DNA from 2 places in the Rhodopseudomonas sp. P1 genome. Region 1 is predicted to be linked to the other one. Evidence: predicted binding sites of a transcription regulator. Region 1 holds the regulator's gene; the other holds the start of a gene.
The links. The regulator LexA, encoded in region 1, represses DNA repair genes until DNA is damaged. The targets are predictions, from matches to a motif close to TGTTCNNNNTGTGTTCNG.
Positions count from the first base shown of each region.

Region 2: ruvC (crossover junction endodeoxyribonuclease RuvC) is a predicted target of LexA. The motif match lies at 2,252-2,269, and genes of this name have one in related genera.

Region 1 covers NZ_CP088006.1:3,144,371-3,148,782, forward strand. The annotation lists gene arr (NAD(+)--rifampin ADP-ribosyltransferase) at 1-184, shown strand, start outside; gene LRC39_RS14625 (hypothetical protein) at 236-565, opposite strand; gene LRC39_RS14630 (molybdopterin molybdotransferase MoeA) at 764-1,975, shown strand; gene lexA (transcriptional repressor LexA) at 2,152-2,862, shown strand; gene LRC39_RS14640 (ComEC/Rec2 family competence protein) at 2,922-4,412, opposite strand, start outside.
Region 2 covers NZ_CP088006.1:1,244,244-1,248,655, reverse strand. The annotation lists partial or broken gene ruvB (Holliday junction branch migration DNA helicase RuvB) at 1-209, opposite strand, end outside; gene LRC39_RS05860 (cytidine deaminase) at 381-806, opposite strand; gene ruvA (Holliday junction branch migration protein RuvA) at 803-1,420, opposite strand; gene ruvC (crossover junction endodeoxyribonuclease RuvC) at 1,701-2,225, opposite strand; gene LRC39_RS05845 (hypothetical protein) at 2,422-2,727, shown strand; gene LRC39_RS05840 (YebC/PmpR family DNA-binding transcriptional regulator) at 2,773-3,519, opposite strand; gene LRC39_RS05835 (methyl-accepting chemotaxis protein) at 3,716-4,412, shown strand, end outside.

The DNA of each region.
Region 1 (4,412 bases):
AGACGACCCCAATCTCACCGACAAGAAGTTTCCCGGCAACCCGACGCTGTCCTATCGCTCGAAACATCCGCTGCGCATCGTCGCCGAAGTGACCAAATGGCAGGGCCACCCGCCGGAGCGCGTGCAGCAGATGAAGGACGGTCTCGCCCGCCTCAGCGCCGAAGGCGCCGAGATCATCGATTAGCGCTTCAGAAGCACGGCGGCGTGCGCTCGCGCGCAACGCCGCGACCGTCCGTTACTGCGCCGGCAGCGCCCGGCAATCCATCGAGTACACCAGCTCGCCCTTCGCGGTGCGGCCGATCGGCTGGCACGGCGTGGACGCACGGCTCGGCTGCGCGCTCGGCGCTGCCGCAGGCCGCGCGGCTTCGCTCGAAGCTGCGGCCGGCGCGGCTGCAGGGGCCGCTGCAGGCTCAGGCGCGGATGCGGACGGCGGGCCGTAGTCGCCGGCGTTAAACGACGGCGCCCAGCCTTTGCTCCAGTCGTGGCGCATCCAATACACCGAGCCGAACGCGATGATGCCGACCACGACCATGATCCGCAGGAACCATTTCGGGAAATCTTCCATCTGCGCGCTCCACGTCCGCTCGATGCCTGGAACCGGTCGTACAGGCGAAGACGACGGTTCGACAATAATGATTTAGGCCGACGCGGCGGGACGCCGCGCTCGCCGTAGACTCCGAGCGCATCTTGCGCGGGCGCCGCGCGCCACCTAAAGCCGGATCGTGACGGTTCGATTTCAACTCGCCTGCGAGGGAGAAGCCCGATGGCTCTGATGCCGGTCGACGACGCGCTGGCCGCGGTACTGGCTGGTGCGCACGGGCTCGACACCGAGCTGGTCGCGATCGAGGACGCTCACCGCCGCGTGCTGGCGCGCGATCTCGCAGCGCTGCGGACCCAGCCGCCCCAGGCGATGTCGGCAATGGACGGCTACGCGGTGCGCGCTGCGGACGTGGCGGCGACACCTGCAACGCTCCGGGTGATCGGGGAGATCGCGGCCGGCCGCCCCTCGACGATCGGCATCGGCCCAGGCGAGGCGCTGCGCATCTTCACCGGCGGCGTGGTGCCGGACGGTTCGGACGCCGTGGTGATCCAGGAAGACACCGTGCGCGACGGCGACCGCGTCACCGTCAACGAAGCGGTCAAATCCGGCCGTCACATCCGCCCGGCCGGAATCGATTTCAAGGAGAGCCAGGTTCTGCTGCGCCAGGGCCACCGGCTCAGCGACCGCGACCTCGCGCTTGCGGCCGGCATGAACCACGCGGCGCTGCCGGTGCATCGCCGCCCGCGGCTGGCGATGCTCGCCACCGGCGATGAGCTGGTGATGCCGGGCACGACACCCGCCCCCGGCCAGATCGTCTATTCCAACGGCTACGCGCTACGTGCGCTGGCGCACGCCGAGGGCGCCGACGTGATCGACCTCGGCATCGCCGCCGACACGCTGGAAGCGACCCAGGCCGCGATCCGGCAGGCGCGCGATTTCGGCGTCGATCTGCTCGTCACCACCGGCGGCGCATCGGCCGGCGACCATGATCTGGTCAAGGGCGCGCTGGAAGCCGAAGGCACCACGATCGCGTTCTGGAAGATCGCGATGCGCCCGGGCAAGCCGATGATGCACGGTCATCTCGGCCCGATGCGGGTGATCGGCCTGCCCGGCAATCCGGTGTCGTCCTACGTCTGCGCGGTGCTGTTCATGGTGCCGCTGATCCGCGCGCTGTGCGGCATGAGCAAGCCAAGGCATGTCCGCGAGCCGGCGCTGCTCGGCGCGGACCTTCCCGGCAACGATCAGCGCGAAGACTATCTGCGCGCCACGCTGTCACGCGACCAAACCGGACGGCAGATCGCCACTCCGGTCGACAGCCAGGATTCGTCGCTGCTGGCACGGCTGGCGACCGCGGAAGCGCTGATCGTGCGCCCGGCTTTCGCGCCGGCGGCACCGGCCGGTTCACCCTGCGTCATCCTTAAGCTCCCGCTATAGCGACCCGTGAAAATCCTAGATTTCGATTAAGAGGTTGCGGAACACACCCCGAACAGATAGTGTCCGTTCATGATTTGTTTTCGAGATTCGGCGACGATGACGCTCTCACAAGGGCTCGTGGCCCGAACCGAAACGCACCTCGAACCGGCACATCATCGCCGACTGGGGATTTGCCGATGCTGACCCGCAAGCAGTTTGAGCTGTTGAAATTCATCAACGAGCGACTGAAGGAGGCCGGCGTGCCGCCGTCCTTCGACGAGATGAAGGATGCGCTCGACCTCCGTTCGAAGTCCGGCATTCATCGCCTGATCACTGCGCTGGAAGAGCGCGGCTTCATCCGGCGGCTGCCCAACCGCGCCCGCGCGATCGAAGTCATCAAGCTGCCCGACACCGGCGGGATGCCCGGCAACAGCCGGCGCGGTTTCACCCCGAGCGTGATCGAAGGCAATCTCGGCAAGGTGCGGCCGCCGAGCCCGGCGCCGGCCGAGGATGACCACGATCGCGGCAGCGTCGCGGTGCCGGTGATGGGCCGGATTGCGGCCGGTACGCCGATCGAAGCCTTGCAAAGCCGCAGCCACACTATCAGCGTGCCGGCCGACATGCTCGGCAGCGGCGAACACTACGCGCTGGAAGTGCGCGGCGACTCGATGGTCGAAGCCGGCATCCTCGATGGCGACATGGCGCTGATCCAGAAGAACGACATCGCCGACACCGGCGACATCGTGGTGGCGCTGATCGACGAAGAGGAAGCCACGCTGAAGCGCTTCCGCCGCCGCGGCGCCTCGATCGCGCTGGAGCCGGCCAACGCCGCCTATGAGGTACGGATCCTGCCGCCGAACCGCGTCCGCATCCAGGGCAAGCTGATTGGGCTGTACCGCAAGTATTGAGGCGCGCAGCGGGCAGAGCTGATCGCCCGCTCTGCCGTCGGCGTGCGGACCTTTGCGTCCTACTCGTCGCCCACCTGGTCCTGCGGCGCCGGCGTGGCGTCGATCGGCGCACGGCGACGGCTTGAAGGTTCGGTCGAGATAGCCGCGTCCGTCGCCGCCGCGGCCGCTGGAGCCCAGGGCCGGCTCTGGCCGCGAGGTCGGGCGGCCTCCGCCACGAACAGCCCTGGATCATTTCCGCTCCGCCGCAGCGCCAGCGCGCCATTCGCCTGCAATTCGTCCCGGCCGATCACCCGTGCGGCACAATCCGGCGGCGGCTGGCCGGCGGTGACGATCAGCACCGCACGGGCGCAATCGTCGGCGAGCCCGTCGGGCCGGAGCGACAGTGCCACCAGCCGTCCGTCGGCGAGCGGCGTGACACAGCCGTCCGGATCGCAGGAGACGCCGGCGCGCAGCGACGCTGCATCCGGGGCGCGGGAATCGGCATCGGCGGCGAGCCACTCCTTCAGCCGAAAGGTATCCGCGCCGCTTTGCATCAGGTGCAGCCGGCCGTCGGCGCCGCGCACCGCGACCTGCCTGCCGTCGCCGGCAATCAGTACCTCCGGCTGCGGCGTCAGCGCCGCCCAGGCGATGGCGACGCCAACGCCGAACGCCCCGCCCCAGCGCAGCGGCGAGCGCAGCAGACCGAGCATCACGATACCGAGCGAGGCGACGAGCAAGGGGCCGCTACCGAACGCGGTCACGCGGCCGACCGCGCCGGGCAGCGACGCCACCCATTGGGCGACCAGGATCATCCAGTCGATCCCGAGTTCCATGATCCGCCAGAACGGCGCATCGAGCCCGAACGGCATCGCCGCGAGCCCGAGCAGCCCCGCCGGCATCACGATCGCCGACACCACCGGCATGGCCGCCAGATTGCTGAGCACGCCATAGGGCGTGATGCGGTGGAAGTGATAGGCCGCGTACGGCATCGTCGCGAAGCCGGCGACCAGCGAGGCCAGCGCAAGCAGCGCAATCTCCCGCCCGCCCCACAGCGCCACCCGCGCAGCAGTCGAACTATCGGCCTGCGCGAACAGCGCCGGCATGCCGATCTGTACCAGCGCGACCAGGCCGAGTGTGGCCGCGAACGACATCTGGAAGCTCGGATGCACCAACGCTTCCGGCGCGATCAGCAGCACGACCAGTGCGGCCAGCGCCAGCGTCCGGAACGTGATTGCGCGGCGGTCGACCATCACGGCGATCAGCACCACCGCGGTCATCAGAAAGCTGCGCTGGGTCGCGACTTCCGCGCCCGACAGCGCCAGATAGAACGCGGCCGCCATCAGCGCGACCGCGGCCGCGACCTTCTTGATCGGAAACGTCACGGTCAGCCGCGGGATCAGCGCCAGCAGGGCGCGGAGCGCGAAGAACACCACGCCGGCCACCACCGCCATGTGATAGCCGGAGATCGACAGCACGTGACCGAGACCGGAGATGAACATCGCATCGTTCACCGGGGTCGAGATCGCGTCTCGCTTACCTGTGAGCAGCGCGGTGGCGATCGCGCGCGGATC
Region 2 (4,412 bases), 1.9 Mb from region 1:
CAGCGTGGTCTTGCCGAGCCCCGGGGACCTACGAACAGCACGTGGTCAAGCGCCTCTTTGCGCTTGCGCGCGGCGTCGATGAACACCTGCAAATTCGCACGCGCCTGCTGCTGGCCGACGAACTCGGACAGATTCTGCGGCCGCAGCGCCGCATCGCCGAGGTCATCACCGCGACGCTCGGGTGTGACGAGACGGGAAGGTTCAGTCATGGGGGAAGTGTACCATGCCGCCGAACACTGAGCGCTCCCCTCCCCCTTGCGGGGAGGGGTCGGGGGTGGGGGTCCACGAGCACTGTGCCCGCGTCGCCCTCACCCCAGCCCTCTCCCGCAGGCGGGAGAGGGAGTGCGCTGTGCCGGGAGCGATCTCATCGGGCAACACACTCACAACACCCGCTCCCGGCTGTATTTGTTCGGCAGCAGATCGCTGATCCCGACCGCTTCGACACCATCCGGCCCAGGCACCAGCACACGGGCGTTGCGGTCGTAGTCCCAGATCAGTTCACGGCAGGCGCCGCAGGGCGAGACGACGCGGACTTCGCGGTCGGCCTCGTGCGGCTTGGGATGACGGACCGCCACGATGGTGTCGATCCCGGCCTCCCCAAGCTCGGTGATCACTTGGCCGAGCGCGACCGCTTCGGCGCACACCGCCATCCGGCCGAGATACGCATCGAGATTGACCGCCACATAACGCTTGCCGGTACGGGTCAGCAGCGCGGCACCGACCTCCTGCCAATCATTGCGATAGCGCTTGGTGATCGCCGCAATCGCGGCATCGATCAGCGCGCGGTCGGCGTCGGTGATACTCACTTCGACAGCTCCTTCAGGCCGAGCTTGATTAGCTGCGCCGTCTCGGCATCCTCACCGGCCGTGCGGGACGCTGCGGCAACGGCGGCCGCCGCCTGCGGCTGGCCGTAGCCGAGATTGACCAGCGCCGAGATCGCATCGGCCACTGCGCGCGGCGCGCGATTGTCGTCGATCGCGCCGGAAAGTTTCACCACCGCCGGATCGACCGCCCCGAGCGCCGGCACCTTGTCCTTCAGCTCAGTGACGATGCGCTCGGCGACCTTCGGCCCGACGCCAGGCGTGCGCGCCACCGCGGCCTTGTCGCGCAGCGCAATCGCGTTGGCGAGATCGTTCGGCGGCAACGTCGACAGCACCGCCAGCGCCACCTTGGCGCCGACGCTCTGCACGGTCTGCAGCAGGCGAAACCACTCGCGCTCGTGATCGGTGCGGAAGCCGAACAGCTTGATCTGGTCTTCGCGCACATAGGTTTCGATCGACAGCGTCGCCGCCTCGCCGGGCGACGGCAGCGCCTGCAAGGTGCGGCTGGCGCAGTGCACCTGATAGCCAACGCCCTGCACGTCGAGGATCACGTAATCCTCGCCGTAGCTGTCGATGATGCCCTTGAGCTTGCCGATCATGTTGCGGCTCCAAGGCGAGGCGCCTCTTCTCCCCTCTCCCTTGCGGGGAGGGGTCGGGGGTGGGGGACCACGGGCACGGTGCTCGCGTCGCCCTCACCCCAGCCCTCTCCCGCAAGCGGGAGAGGGAGCGCGCTGTTCTCTTCCCCCCTCCCCCCTGCGGGGAGGGGTCGGGGGTGGGGGTCACCGAGCACTGTGCCGGCGTCGCCCTCACCCCAACCCTCTCCCGCAAGCGGGAGAGGGGGCGCGTCGCGCAAGGGAAGAGGCATCGCTCCAAACATCCTCACGCCCCCACCGCCTTCAGCCGCTGCGCGGCGCCGCGGTGGTGGGCGTGGGTGATGGCGATCGCCAGCGCATCGGCGGCGTCGGCACTTTTCGGATCGGCTTTGGGCAGCAGGATCTTCAGCATCATCTGGATCTGGGTCTTGTCGGCATGGCCAGCGCCGACCACCGTCTTCTTCACGAGATTGGGCGCGTATTCGGCGACCAGGAGGCCGCGCATCGCCGGCACCAGCATCGCGACACCGCGCGCTTGGCCGAGCTTCAGTGTCGCGGCGCCGTCCTTGTTGACGAACGTCTGCTCGACCGCCGCTTCAGCCGGCGCATGCTCGGCCAGCACTTTTGTCAGCCCGTCATGGATCGCCAGCAGCCGCTCGGCCAGCGGCAACGTATCACGCGGCTCCACCGTGCCGCACGCGACATAGACCAGCCGATTGCCCTCGCTCTCGACCACGCCCCAGCCGGTGCGGCGAAGGCCGGGGTCGATGCCAAGGATACGGATCGGGCTACGAATCGACGCTGGGGTCATGCGCATGTGATAGCGCCGAAAAGCTTAAGAACAAAATAGCAACGGCGCGCTGTGCGGAGCCTTCCCCAGCGCCGCATCGAGAGTCCCGGCAAACGCGACGCTCCTCGTGCAAACCCGAGGTGAGCAGATTGTGTTTTACAACCTAAAGTTGTGATGATTGCATAGCGCTATCGGAGATAGCCGATAGGAGATCATCATGAGCCGAGTTATCACTCACGGTCAGGTTAAACGGGTTTCGGAAACTGACGCCTTTGCAGTGCCGGTGGAGAGCCTGACGTTTCCCACCCTCCAGCCAATCGGCCCTTTGCCGCCGGCTGGAACAACGGGCGTTCTCATCACCCAACGCGTGCCGAACACGCCTTACACGCCGGCTCCGCCGCCGCCACCACCGGTGCCGGCGAACCAGACCATCATCTACGAGGACGGAAACAACAACAACACCATCTACATGCGAGTGGTGTCGGTGGTCGGGCCTGCGAAGTACAACATCGCGGTGCTTTAAAGCGACACGTCGTGGATGCGCGGCCGAGCGGCCGCGCAGTCCTGATCAGCCGGCCATCTTCGCCATCAGGGCGTCGGAGACTTCGAAGTTGGCGTAGACGTTCTGAACGTCGTCGTGGTCGTTCAGAGCGTCCATCAGCTTGAACAGCTTCTCGCCGGTCTCGTCATCGACCGCGACCGTGTTTTGCGGCTTCCAGATCACCGCCGCCTTGCGGGCCTCGCCGAACTTGGCTTCGAGCGCCTTGGCGACATCACGGAAGGTTTCCTGCGAGGCATAGACCTCGTGGCCGGCCTCCGACGACACCACGTCGTCAGCGCCGGCTTCGATCGCGGCATCGAGCATATCGTCGGCCGAGGCCTTGTCGGCGTCGTATTCGACGATGCCGACGCGGTCGAACATGAACGACACCGAGCCGGTTTCGCCGAGGTTGCCGCCCGACTTGGTGAAGAACGAGCGGATGTCCGACGCGGCACGATTGCGGTTGTCGGTCAGCGCTTCGACGATCACCGCGACGCCGCCGGGGCCGTAGCCCTCGTAGCGGATCTCATCATAGTTCTCGCTGTCGCCGCCGATCGCCTTCTTGATCGCGCGCTCGATATTGTCCTTCGGCATGTTTTCCGCACGCGCCGCCAGCACCGCGGCCCGCAGCCGCGGGTTCATCGCCGGGTCGGGGGTGCCGAGCTTGGCGGCGACGGTGATTTCGCGGGCGAGCTTGCTGAACAGCTTGGACCGCTGTGCGTCCTGGCGGCCCTTGCGGTGCATAATGTTCTTGAATTGCGAATGTCCGGCCATGCGCTCTCTCTCGCGGGTCGATCCGTTGGAATTTCGGGCTGCGGCGCGGCGTTATAAGCGGCGCATCCGCCAAAATCAAAGACTTGCCGCCGCCATCCGGCGCGAAACCCGTAATTCCACTGAAAGAAAATTTAACCGTAACTTCACGGGGTACCGCGAGAGTAGCAGGCCATCTTCTAGTTTTGCGGGAGGAACCATGGCGTTCGGCCTATTTCGCAAGCGGTCGCCGGAGACGGCGGCCCTGAACGTCGTGGCGGGTCCATCTCCGTCGGCACCCGAACCGACCGTCGCGGAGACCGATTCCGCCCGTGAAATCCTCGAATTGCTGGAGCTGGAACTCGGTTCGCTGATTCGGCAGCTCGAACGCGCCGCCCATTCCGTGACCACCGGCGTGCAATCGACCACCTCGACGCTGCACACCATCCGCGAGCGGACCGACGCCCTCACCGGCCGCAGCAGTGCGGCCCAGGCGACCGCCAGTTCGTTCTCCGAGGCCGCCGACAAATTCACCCATTCGGCCCACGGCATCGGCGCCCAGGTCCGCCAGGCCTCGCAGCTCGCCGACGACGCCAGCGCGGCCGCCAATGAGGCCACGGCCAATGTCGAGCGGCTGCGCGATTCGTCAGCCGCGATCGGCAACGTGGTCAATCTGATCTCCCAGATCGCCCGCCAAACCACGCTGCTGGCATTGAACTCGACCATCGAGGCGGCGCGCGCGGGCGCGGCCGGCCGCGGTTTCGCCGTGGTGGCGACCGAGGTGAAGGCGCTGGCGGTGCAGACCCAGGAGGCGACCGAGGAGATCAAGCGCAAGATCGACGCGTTGCAGCGGGATGCCTCCAGTTCGGCCGATGCCGTCCATCGCATCACCAGCGCGATCGCGGCGATCCGGCCGG